One region of the Dietzia sp. WMMA184 genome, then DNA from elsewhere that is predicted to be linked to it. Evidence: predicted binding sites of a transcription regulator. Region 1 holds the regulator's gene; each other region holds the start of a gene.
What was found. Region 1 encodes LexA, which represses DNA repair genes until DNA is damaged. Its sites were predicted from a motif close to CGAACANNTGTTCG; they were not measured.
Positions count from the first base shown of each region.

Region 2: a site for LexA is predicted at 2,607-2,620, ahead of CK206_RS12945 (HNH endonuclease signature motif containing protein). Genes of this name have one in related genera too.
Region 3: a site for LexA is predicted at 1,892-1,905, ahead of CK206_RS04390 (HNH endonuclease signature motif containing protein). Genes of this name have one in related genera too.

Region 1 is NZ_NXEI01000001.1:424,424-428,542, forward strand. It holds gene hflX (GTPase HflX) at 1-1,384, shown strand, start outside; gene lexA (transcriptional repressor LexA) at 1,424-2,134, opposite strand; gene CK206_RS01980 (hypothetical protein) at 2,324-2,764, shown strand; gene nrdR (transcriptional regulator NrdR) at 2,876-3,331, shown strand; gene hrpA (ATP-dependent RNA helicase HrpA) at 3,342-4,119, opposite strand, start outside.
Region 2 is NZ_NXEI01000001.1:2,798,476-2,802,594, reverse strand. It holds gene ectA (diaminobutyrate acetyltransferase) at 1-121, opposite strand, end outside; gene CK206_RS12950 (pyridoxamine 5'-phosphate oxidase family protein) at 289-717, shown strand; gene CK206_RS12945 (HNH endonuclease signature motif containing protein) at 752-2,575, opposite strand; gene CK206_RS12940 (NAD(P)-binding domain-containing protein) at 2,702-3,850, opposite strand; gene CK206_RS12935 (acyl-CoA dehydrogenase family protein) at 3,903-4,119, opposite strand, start outside.
Region 3 is NZ_NXEI01000001.1:950,297-954,415, forward strand. It holds gene CK206_RS04380 (acyl-CoA dehydrogenase family protein) at 1-1,147, shown strand, start outside; gene CK206_RS04385 (DUF6512 family protein) at 1,231-1,803, opposite strand; gene CK206_RS04390 (HNH endonuclease signature motif containing protein) at 1,944-3,578, shown strand; gene CK206_RS04395 (cytochrome c oxidase subunit 4) at 3,680-4,096, opposite strand.

The sequences.
Region 1 (4,119 bases):
CCAGCTCGAGGAGAGATCCTCGATGCGCCGGGTGGCGGGGCTCTCCACCGAACTCCAGGACGTCAACGACGCCGAGTACCGCCAGCTCCGACTCGAACGTGTCGTGCTCGTCGGTGTCTGGACCGAAGGGTCCGCCGCGCAGGCGGACGCCGCGATGGACGAGCTCGCCCAGCTCGCCGAGACCGCGGGATCGGAGGTGTGCGACGCGCTCATCCAGCGCCGCGACAAGCCCGATGCCGCCACGTACATCGGGTCGGGCAAGGTCAGCGTCCTCAAGGACGTGATCGCGGCGACCGGCGCCGACACCGTCATCTGCGACGGCGAGCTCACCCCGGGGCAGCTGCTCGCGCTGGAGAAGGCGGTCAATGTCAAGGTCATCGACCGTACCGCGCTGATCCTCGACATCTTCGCGCAGCACGCCACCAGCCGTGAGGGCAAGGCCCAGGTGTCGCTCGCCCAGATGGAGTACATGCTGCCCCGTCTGCGTGGGTGGGGCGAGTCGTTGTCCCGCCAGGCGGGCGGCCGTGCCGGCAGCAACGGCGGCGTCGGTCTTCGCGGCCCGGGTGAGACCAAGATCGAGACCGATCGGCGCCGGATCCGCGAGCGGATGGCCCGTCTGCGTCGCGACATCAAGGGGATGAAGCAGGCCCGGGACACCAAACGGCACCGTCGGCGTTCCACTCCGGTGCCGTCCATCGCCATCGCCGGATACACGAACGCCGGGAAGTCCAGCCTGCTCAACAGGATCACCGGAGCCGGCGTCCTGGTTCAGAACGCCCTGTTCGCCACCCTCGATCCGACGACGAGGAAGGCCGAGTTGCCCGACGGCAGGGCGGTCGTCTTCACGGACACCGTGGGATTCGTCAGGCATCTGCCGACCCAGTTGGTCGAGGCCTTCAGGTCGACTCTTGAAGAGGTCGTCGACTCCGAGTTGCTCCTCCACGTGGTGGATGGTTCGGATGCCTTCCCGCTCCGCCAGATCGAGGCGGTGCGCAAGGTGATCAACGAGGTGGTGGAAGAGCAGAACGCGGAGCGGCCTCGGGAACTCCTGGTGATCAACAAGATCGACGCCGCGGATCCCGTGGTCCTCACCGAATTGCACCACGCGCTGCCCGACGCCGTGTTCGTCTCGGCGGTCACCGGGCAGGGTGTCGACGAACTCCTCGAGAGGATCACCCAGATCGTCGCCTCCGGGGACACCGAGCTGACCCTGTCCGTCCCGTACTCCCGCGGGGACGTGGTGTCGCGGGTCCACGCCGAGGGCGCGGTGGTCGAGGAGGAACACACCCAGGACGGAACCCGGCTGGTGGTCCGGTTGCCCGCGTCCGTGGCCGGCGAACTGGACGAGTTCGCGGTCCGCGATCCACATGACGGCGCCGCCTGACCCCTGCGGGGACGGGCGGCGCGTCGTTCGAACCGGGACTCAGAGTTTCCGGAACACCGTCACGACCTTGCCGAGGATCGTCGCGTGCTCGCCCGGAATCGGGCTGAACGACGGATTGTGGGGCAACAACCAGACTCCGCTCGAGTCGTTCCGGAAGGTCTTGACCGTGGCCTCCCCGTCGATCATGGCGGCGACGATCTCCCCGTTGTCCGCGACGTTCTGCCGCCTGACCACCACGTAGTCGCCATCGCAGATGGCGGCGTCGATCATCGACTCGCCGACGACCTTGAGCATGAACAGATCACCTGACCCGACGAGGTCCGCCGGCAGGGGGAAGATCTCCTCGACGGCCTGTTCCGCGAGGATGGGCCCGCCCGCCGCGATCCGGCCGAGGACGGGTACGTAGACGGGTTCGACCGCGCCTCCCGGACGCTGGGGCTCCGGCGCAGGTGACCGGCGGCCCCGTGACTTCTGCCCCGGGACACCGTGGACGTCGACCGCGCGCGGCTTGTGAGGATCCCGCGTCAGGAAGCCCTTCTTCTCCAACGTGCGGAGTTGATGCGCCACCGACGACGTGGACTGTAAGCCGACCGCGTCCCCGATCTCGCGGATGCTCGGCGGATAACCACGCTCCTTGACGGTGTCGTGGATGTGCAGGAGAACGCTCTTCTGTCGGTCCGTCAGTGACTCGAAATCGGGCTTCGGCATCTCGTGGGGTCCCTTCGGCGAATGGATGTTCGACGCTGTGATCTGTCTACACCCTAGTGCCAACCACCGCCTTGCGCCACACACGTGTTCGAAGAAATTCCTCTGCGAATCGTGATTGTGTCGGAGTCGCGTGATACAACTCTAGGGGAGTTCGGATTCGAACAGATGTACTGAGACAGACATACAGGTGTGCGAACCCTGATCGCACACCGTATCGAGTAGGGAGCCACCATGACCGTTGTCGAGCTTCAGTCCCACCCACGTCCGGCCGTGCGGTGGACCGAGGTCTGCCCCGATGACCATCGTGGACAGGGCGCTCACCTCGACCGGCCGAGAGATGTGTCGGTGCTCGTGCGTCCCACGCCTGCGCCGCGGCGCACGCTGGTCCGACCCGAGGGCAATCGGCTGGCCGTCACGTCCGCCCGTGCGGGGAACCTCGTCCGGCCGCGGGTGGCGGCCCGTCCGGCCACCGTCACATCGGTCGCCCCCGGTCGGCGTGTACTCGTGCGCCCGGTCTCGACGGACCGCGCGCGGGCGTGCCACGTCGAGGCCCCGGTGTCCACCGGGGTGGTCGACGACGTGCCGGCCTGGGCACTGCTGGCGTGCGGGATTGCATTCGGCGTGATCATGCTTCTCGCAGTGGCCTTCCTCGGCGGACCCGCCTACGCGTGACCGGGCAGCGGGCCTCCTAGAATGGACCGCGGGCGGCGGTCTGCCACCCCCGCGTTCCGTCAGGCACGATCCGGGACGTGTGAACTCCGGTCGACGAAGGGCCCCACGGGAATGTACTGCCCGACATGCCATCACGAGGACTCCCGGGTGATCGACTCACGATCCGTCGACGAGGGACAGGCGATCCGGCGTCGACGGGAGTGCCCCCGGTGCGGACACCGGTTCACGACGCTCGAGACGCCACTGCTGACGGTTCTCAAGCGGAACGGGGTGACCGAGGCGTTCAGCCGGGACAAGGTCGTTCGCGGTGTCCGCCGCGCGTGCCAGGGACGATCGGTCGACGAGGACGCTCTCCGTCGCCTCGCCCAGCAGGTCGAGGACGCAGTGCGCTCCGGCGGTGTGTCCGAGGTTCCGGCCCACGAGATCGGGCTCGCCATCCTGGGCCCTCTGCAGGATCTGGACGAGGTCGCCTACCTGCGTTTTGCATCCGTGTACAAGCAGTTCAGCTCGGCCGACGACTTCGAACGCGAGATCATCGCCCTCCGAGAGCGTCGCGCGAGCCGCTGACCGCGCAACGTCATCTGGACGACCGTGGGGCGAGCGCAGACGCCACCGCCTTGTCGATCCGCTCTGCCGACACTGGACGGGCCGTACCCAGTGACTGCGCGAACAGCCCCACCCGGTACTCGGCGAGCATCCACCGCAGATCCCGGCACGCCCGCGCCCCGCCCGGCCGCCGTCGCAGGGCCGCGCATGCGTCCTCGACGGTCGACTCGGAGCGGCTCAACTTCGCCGTGAGCTCGCCGTGCCGGGCGGGAGACTTCTCCGCGAGGTCCAACCGGACACCGACCGCCCGCACATGCCGCTCCAGATGTGGGAGCACATCCGAGGGATGGCGGGCGAGGAATCCCCGCCCGACGAGGAAGTCCAGCGAGGGACGGACATCGTCGGCGACGTCTGCCGGCACCTCCGCCAAACGGCCCGACACGGACTGGGCGGCCATCAGCGCGGGAACCGCCGCCGAGATCGCGGACGCCACCGCACCGGGGACCTCCGCCCTCGCAGTGGCCTGGATATCCTGGAACTCCGCGACCGTGAGAACCGGTGAGCCCTTACGTCGGGCGATGATCCGCCCACTCGCGGCGAGCGACGCATCCGAGACCAGGGACTCCATCCCGCCATGCGGGTACTGGGTGAGCGCGAGCCGCTGCTGGACCGGGCGACCGCGCAGAATCGATGCCGTCGAGACCAGGCCGCCCGAGACCAGCGTGAGCACCGCTGACGCCTGGGTGGATCGACGCTCGTCCTCCGTGGCGCACGCCACGACGTGGATGCCGTCCCCACCGACACGCAGG
Region 2 (4,119 bases), 2.4 Mb from region 1:
CGAGAACGCCGCTGTCTCGGGCGATCTCCCACATGCGGGTTCCGTCGGCCGCGGTGGGCACACGGAACAGCGCGTCGGACGAATCAGGGTTACGGGGTACTACTCGTTCTCCTGGGTTCATAGTCGGTGTCCACCGTAGTGACGTCCCCACGTTGTTGCATCACCCTTCCCCAATTCGTTACCTGAAAACACGATGAGTGTGCAGGTGGCCGCCGGGGAGTGAGGTCGGTCACGGCGCAGTCTCCGACAACGGTTCCGGCGAAGGCTCTGCGGTGACAGAATCAGGGCATGGACGCCAACCCGATCACCGAATTCGACGAGGCGCGAAGTCTGCAGCTTCTGGGCACCGTCTCCCTGGGACGCCTGGTCACCGTCTCCGAGGGCCGTGCCGACATTTTCCCCGTCAACTACGCGCTCTCCCCGGAGGGCAAGCTGTTCTTCCGCACCGCGGAGGGCTCCAAGCTCGCCGGAATCACGGTCCATCCGGATGTCGTGTTCCAGGTCGATCACATCGAGGGCGACGATGCCTGGTCGATCGTCGTGCGTGGGACGGCGCGACGGCTCGACAGCTTCGCGGAGATCAACCGCGCGGAGGATCTCGGGCTCAAGCCCTGGATCCCGACCCTGAAGTACAACTTCGTCGAGATCACGCCCGAGAAGATCTCCGGCCGCGGATTCACCTTCGGCGAGGAGCCGGAGCGCTACACCGGTTACTGACCCACGCCCCACTGGTCTGCGCCCACCCAGCCGCCTAGAACGGTGGTGGGTCGATGAGTTCGTCGAGGCGTTCGTGGAGTAGGGCGCGGATGCCTTTTTCGATGTCGCTGTGGTGGGGTTTGTTGCGGGCCCACCAGCGGCTGGCGCTCTCGGGGGTGGCGCTGGCGGGGGTGGCTTTCTCGGGCGTGGTGTCGGTGGCCGCGCCGGTGGTGGAGCCGGCGGCGTCCGTGCCCGTGCCGGGCGCGGGTGGGGCGGGGTCAAAGGTGCGGGCGCGTTCGGCCTTGCGGCGTTCGGTGTTGCGGCGTTCGGTGCGGTGGCGGGAGGCGCGGCGCGACCAGAACGTCGGCTCCGCGTTGGCCTGCTCGTCACCGGTGGGCCCGGGGCTGCGGCGTTGCTGCCGGGTCCACGCCTCGGTCTCGGCGCGCGCCTGTTCACGCCGGTACTCGGCCAGTGGGCCGGAGGGCCGGGTGAGCATGGTCGAACCGTCCGGGGTGCGCACGGTCAGGGTGCCGTCGGGCTGCAGTTCGTAGATCCAGTCCGAGAAGGTCTTGAACCGGTGATGCCGCCGGCACATCGCCGCGAGGTTGCCCTCGACGGTGTGTCCGCCCCGCTGGGGGTTGGCGTGATCGAACGGCACCACATGGTCCAGATCGCAGGCCTCGGCCGGGATCGCGCAGCCGGGGTGGCGACAGGTGCCGTCCCGCAGCCGGATCCGGCGGGCCAACTGGGCACCGGGCCGGTATTTCAGGGCGGTGCGGGCGTCATCGGCGGCCCCGATCCGCGGGTCGATGGGTTCGAAGGTGGCTCCGTCGCTGGTGGCGAGCATGTCCAGCAGGGCCTGCAGGGCGGCCTGGCCGGTGCGGGTGAACTCCACTCGGGCACCGCCAGCGTCGCGGGCGGTGTTGCCGGTGGCGATGACGGTGACCTTCGGCCGCAACGCCACCCCGGCACCAGGCGCGCCGGGCCGGCCGGGGCGGGTGGGGGTGCCGGCTAGGCCGGGATCGCCGCACACCAGGGACATCAGGGCGTCGGCGCGCCGCTCGGCGATCGAGTAATCCTCGACCTCGCCAGAGCCGCCGGTGCCGGTGTTGGTGTCGGGGTTGGCGGTGTCGGCTTGGGCGTTGGCGGCGGCTTGGGCGTCGGCGTACTTGTGGTCTTTCACCCGTTGGTCGAGGGCCTCGGCCAGGACGGCTGCTTCCTCGGTGGCCAGGATCGCCGACACACTCGACATGCCGTCGACGCCCTTGTGGAACCGCACCCCGCGGGTGCGGGCCGCTTCCTGACGGCGCAGGCGGATGCCGTTCGCGTCGTAGCGGGCGATGATCGCATCGACGTTGCCGCGGATGGCTTTCTCACCAAGGCGCACCCCGCCCTCGATCGCGGCGAGGTACTCCTCGACGACCTGCCGCTGCACCGCCTCGAGCACATCGACGTGGACGGTGGCCATCTGCGAGGCCAGGATATTCGCAGCCTGCAGATCCAGCCGCCCCTGCGCCATCGCGGACAGGATCGCCGGATACCGCAGGTGCAGATCGAGCGCGAAGGTGATCATCCGTTCGGCCCGGCCCGTCGAGATCGCCATCGCCGACACCACGTACCCCGCCGCGACATCGATCGGATCGAGCACCGCATGACCGGGCCGACACTCACCGCCGCCCGCACCGGACTCCTCCCGGCGCTGGCATTCGACAAACAACTCGTAACAGGCCACGAACCGGCGCGCCGCCGCACGATTCTCGCCCATCCACCCCTCCCGCGCCGCCGCCCGCAACCCCGACAGCGACACGGGCGCCGCGGAACCGGAGCCGCCACCGGACGGGGACGGGCCACCGGCCGCGGCGTCTTCGTTCCCGCCCATGTGCCCCACCCCCTGCCCGTGCGTACGGTCTCGAATCTGTGTTCTATGATACGCACGCACATTCGAACAGGCAAGGGTCACACATCATCAAATAGCCCCAGCCGAGAACACGCGGGACCGTCGTGCTCACCCCAGCGACGCGGCCACCGCCGCCTTCGCCCACTGCCCCACCCCGATGAGGGTCGCCGACGCCGCGCCGCACCAGTCGCCGTAGCCGAGCAAAAACAGTCCCGGGACGCCCTGCACCTCGACGCCACTCGTGACGACCCGTCCGTCGCGACGCGGCAGCAACCCCCGCAAGTGACCCAACGCCGGCCGGAAGCCGGTACACCAGATCACCGCGTCGACCGGCTCGCGTCGACCGTCCGACCACTCCACGCCGGCCGCGGTGAACCGCTCGAACATCGGCGTCGCCTGCAGGAGGCCGGCGTCACGGGCCGCGCGGACCGGTGGCACCACGACGATGTCGCCCAGCTCGGCGATGCCGCCGCCGGACTCCCCCACGCCCCGGATGGCCGCGTTGGCGACGCGGAAGAGTTCGCGGCCGTCGACATCGTCGGGCAGGTAGCGGGGCGGGCCGGTTGTACACCAGGTCAGCGACCCGCCGGAGTCGGCGAGTGGTCGCGCGAGGTCCGCGGCGATCTGGGCGCCCGAGTTCGCGCCACCGACCACAACGACGCGCCTGCCCTCGAAGTCCGACGGGCCCCGGTAGGCGGCGCTGTGCAGCTGCCGGCCACGGAAGTCGGCGGCTCCCGGATAGGTGGGGACGAAGGGGCGTCGATAGGTACCGGTCGCACTGATGACCGCCCGTGCGCGCCACGAGCGACCGTCAGTGGCGCGGATGAGGAACACCTCGTCGTCGTGGTCCTGGTCGTCGTCGTGGTTGTCGTCGTGGCCGTCGTCGCCGTTGGTGGCGTTGGTGACGTAGCCGCCCTCTCGCCCTGCCCCCGGCCGCTCCACGGCGACCACCGTCACCCCGCGCCGCACGGGGAGGTCGTAGTACTCCTCGTACCCGCGCAGGTAGTCCACGACGTGGGCCGCGCCGGGATTGGCGCCGTCGTCGGTGCGGGGCATGCGGCGGCCCGGCAGGGACGAGAAGTCGGCGGGCGAGAACAACCGCAGGGACGGCCAGGTGTGCGGCCACGCGCCGCCGGGCTCGTCCGAGGCGTCGAGGATCTCGAAGTCCGCGCCGGCGCGGCGAAGGTAGAAACCGGCCGCGAGGCCCGCCTGGCCCCCGCCGATCACCACAACATCGCGCACGACCGCGTCCGACACCCCGCCACCCCCTTCGGAACGGTCCTGAACTGTTCCTATCGACGGTTATCGGTCACAGCGCCCGACCGATGACCTCCTTCATGATCTCGTTCGTGCCACCGTAGATCCGCATGACGCGGGCGCCGGCGAATTTCTGCGCGATGGGGTACTCCATCATGTAGCCGTAGCCGCCGAACAGCTGGAGGCAGCGGTCCACCACGTCGTCGAGCATGTCGGTGGCCTGCAGCTTGGCCATGGAGGCGGTGACGGCGTCGAGCTCGACGTCGATC
Region 3 (4,119 bases), 530 kb from region 1:
TGTGTTCAACGAAGACCACGAGGCCTTCCGCCAGACCCTCCGTGACTTCATCGAGTCCGAGGTGACCCCCCACTTCCAGGAGTGGTTCGAGGCCGGCATCGTCCCGCGTGAGTTCTACTACAAGCTCGCCGACCTCGGCCTGTTCGGCATCAACGTCGACGAGGAGTACGGCGGCGCGGGGATCAATTCCCACAAGTTCGAGGCCATCCAGTCCGAGGAGACCGCCCGCGCCGGCGTGAACTTCGGCGGCTCGGGTGTCCACGTACTGCTCGGGCTCCCCTACATCAAGGCCCTGGCGACCGAGGAGCAGAAGCAGCGCTACCTGCCCAAGTTCGTCTCCGGCGAGGAGATGTGGGCGCTGGCGATGACCGAGCCCGGCACCGGGTCCGACCTGGCAGGCATGAAGAGCACCGCCAAACTCTCGGCTGACGGCACCCACTACGTCCTCAACGGTGCCAAGACGTTCATCACCGGCGGCGTCCACGCCGACCGCGTGATCGTGGCCTGCCGTACCGCTCCCCCGCGTGAGGACGACCGCCGCTTCGGCATCTCGCTGCTCGCCGTCGACACCAAGCTCGAGGGCTACGCGGTGGGCCGCAAGCTCGACAAGGTCGGACTCAAGACCTCCGACACGGCCGAGCTGTCCTTCACCGACGTCAAGGTCCCGGTCGAAGACCTGCTCGGCGAGGAGAACCGCGGCTTCTACTACCTCGGGCAGAACCTGCCGTCCGAGCGCTGGGGCATCGCCTACGGTGCGTATGCCCAGGCCGCGGCCGCCGTGCGGTTCGCCAAGGAGTACACGCAGCAGCGCACGGTCTTCGGCAAGGAGGTGGCCTCGTTCCAGAACACCAAGTTCGAGCTGGCCGCGTGCCAGGCCAAGGTCGACGCCGCGCAGGCCGTCGCGGACCGCGCCCTCGAGGCGCTGGACGAGGGCGAGCTCACCGCCGCCGAGGCGGCCTCGGCCAAGCTGTTCTGCACCGAGGTCGCCGCCGAGGTCATCGACCGTTGCCTCCAGCTGCACGGCGGCTACGGCTTCATGAACGAGTATCCGATCGCCCGCCTGTACTCGGACAACCGCGTCAACCGCATCTACGGTGGCACCAACGAGGTCATGAAGTCCATCATCGCCAAGGACATGGGCCTGTAGGTCCCACGACCCCCTGGCTCCGTCGGGCCCCGTCCGCTCCCCGCGGACGGGGCCCGAGTCGTCCGACGGACTCCCTCTGCCCGTCAGTCCCCGGGTGCGGCCTCGTAGTCGGCGTGCCCCTCGACCCCGTATCTGTATGTGATGGGGTCGATAAAGACGTCGGGTTCGGCGGGGGGCCTCAGGGTGAACACCACGTAGGCGGCGACGATGCCCACCAGGTAGAAAACCGAGAGGACGACGACGAGGACGTCCGCCTCCAGTCCGCTGAGCAGGCACACGAAGATCACCTGGGCGAGCGTAATGCACAGGCCGAACACGGCGATGTCCACCCACAGCACATTGCGACCTGCGACGGCCTTGTAGACGAAGACCACCCCGATCATCGTCACCGGGATCGAATAGAGGGCGACAGTGGCCGCGGGCACGAAGGACGGCTGCGAGGCGCCGCCGAGCACGAAGAGGGCCGCGTACAGCACCATGGTCGGCCAGGCGGCGATCTTGATGTGCTCCCAGTAACTCTCGTTGACCGCGGCGAACACGGCCACGACCCGGTTGTGCCCGTTCCAGTCGTAGGCGAAGTGGAGCACCGAGCCGACGACGATGAGCGGGATGATCGCCCACCAACTCACCGAGACGACGGCACCCGTGTCCAACACGGTCTCATCCTCCCACCGACCGGCGCAGTCCGCCGGTCTTCCCAGGTCAGAGCCGTGTGTCGGACCTGCTTGCTAGTGTTTCCCCAATCGAACACACGAGCGATACGGGGTGCGGCACTCGCCCGCCCGAGGGGGTGCACATGCGGGAGACGACTACCGGGGATGATGCCGGAGCGGTGGCCGGCAGTCCCGCCGTCACCGCCGCCAGCTCCGCAGCCCTGGCGGCACTGCACGCCGAGAATCGCGCGGCCGCCGCCCGGCTGCGCGCCTGCCACGACCTGTGGGCCACCTGCCGCGAGGAACAGGAACTACGCGACATCGCCGCCGGCTACGGCCCCGGCCTGGACCAACGCCCCGAACACGCCGTCATCGACCCACTGACCATCGCCACAAGTGAGATCGTCGCCGCCTACGGCGTGCACCACAACCGCGCCCGCAGCCTGCTCACCCTGGCCATCACCCTGGTCACCAAGTTCCCCTGTCTCGTCGAGGCCATGGACACCGGCCACCTCGACGAAGCCACCGCCACCCTGCTCGCACGCCACATGCGCACCGTGGACTCCCTGCACCGCGACGCCGTCCACCGCGAGGTCATCGACTGGCTCCTGGCCGCCCTCGCCGCCGGCAGGCGCCCCGGACGCGACGCGATCCTGTCCCACACCGACCGCATCATCGCCGCCCACGACCCCGACGGCGTACGCCTGCGCCGCACCGCCGCGGTCCGCGAACGCCGCGTCACCCTGCGCCGCGGCCCAGACGGCATGGCCGACCTGACCGCCCACCTCACCGCCACCGAAGCCTCCGCCATCCACACTCTCCTGCAGACGATGGCCACCGACCAACGCCACCGCGACACCCGCACCCGCGTTGAGAACACCCGCCGCCACGGCGCCGACGCCCTCGACACCGACACCATCCGCAGCATGGACGAACTACGCGCCGACGCCCTCGTCACCGCCCTCCTCGGCCACCCCAGCACCGACACCGACGCAGGCACGGGTACGAGCGCGGGCGCAGGCACTGCCGCGGGTGCGGCTCACCGCCCGCCGGCCACCCAGATCCGCCCCACCATCACCGTGCTCGCACCCCCCGGCCCCGACGGCGAACCCGAGGTCTACCTCCCCCGAGGCGGCCCGGCCACCATCGACGCCCTCATCGAACTACTCACCCGCAGCACCGGCGCCACCATCACCGTGCCCGACACCGCACCCGGCGCCGCAGACACCCCCCACCACGCCCACCGCTACCGCATCAGCGACCGACTGGCCCACCGCATCCGCCTACGCGACGGCACCTGCCGCCACCCCGGCTGCTCCGTCCCCGCCGACGCCTGCGACATCGACCACGTCCGCCCCTTCAACCACACAGACCCCACCGCCGGCGGCCCGACCCTCGAGAACAACCTCGCCGCCCTGTGCCGCAACCACCACCGCTTCAAAACCTTCCACAACTGGCACTACCAACTCGCCCCCGACGGCACCCTGACCATCACCACCGACACCGGACACACCCTCACCACCCACCCCGACGGACCCCTCGCCCGCTGGCGCCACCACACCACCGACACCGACACCGGGGCTGACACCGGCACCGACGCCGGCGCCGAGAGCGACATCCCACCCCCACGCCGACCCTGGCTCAACCCCCGACCCCAGAGCACCCACTGGTACCGACGCGCCCTACGCCTGGCCGCCGAACGCAAAGCCAACACCATGGCCCCACCACCAGACACCACACCCGACCACCACCACGACCCCGACCCACCACCCTTCTGACCGGCGCGCGGCGAGCCCGGGCCGACACCCTGGTGGCGACAGCACAAAGGCCCGGTGTCGCAGCGTGCGACACCGGGCCCCGGTGGAAGACGGTCAGACGGTCAGTGCTTCTCGCGACCCCAGTGGTACTCGAAGACCAGGCCGCAGGCGGTGATGACCAGCGCGACGGCGCCGCCGATGAGCACCCACCAGTTCCAGAAGGCCGCTCCGTAGCCGATGATGAAGACCGAGAAGGCCACCAGCACGGGCCAGTAGCTGTGCGGGCTGAAGAAGCCGAGCTCGCCGGCGCCGTCGGAGACCTCGGCCTCCTCGAAGTCCTCGGGCAGGGTGCTGATGCGCCGCGCCACGAAGCGGAGGTAACCACCGATCAGCAGGCTCAGGCCGGCCGAGAGCACGAAGGCCGTGGCGCCGACCCACTCGACGCCCGTCCGAGACGTACCGGTGAGGTACGCGTACGCGATACCCATGACGGCCAGGAAGATAAACAGGGCGTCGAAAATTCGTACTGTTGCGTTCATCGTTCAGGAATCCTTCGCGTGAT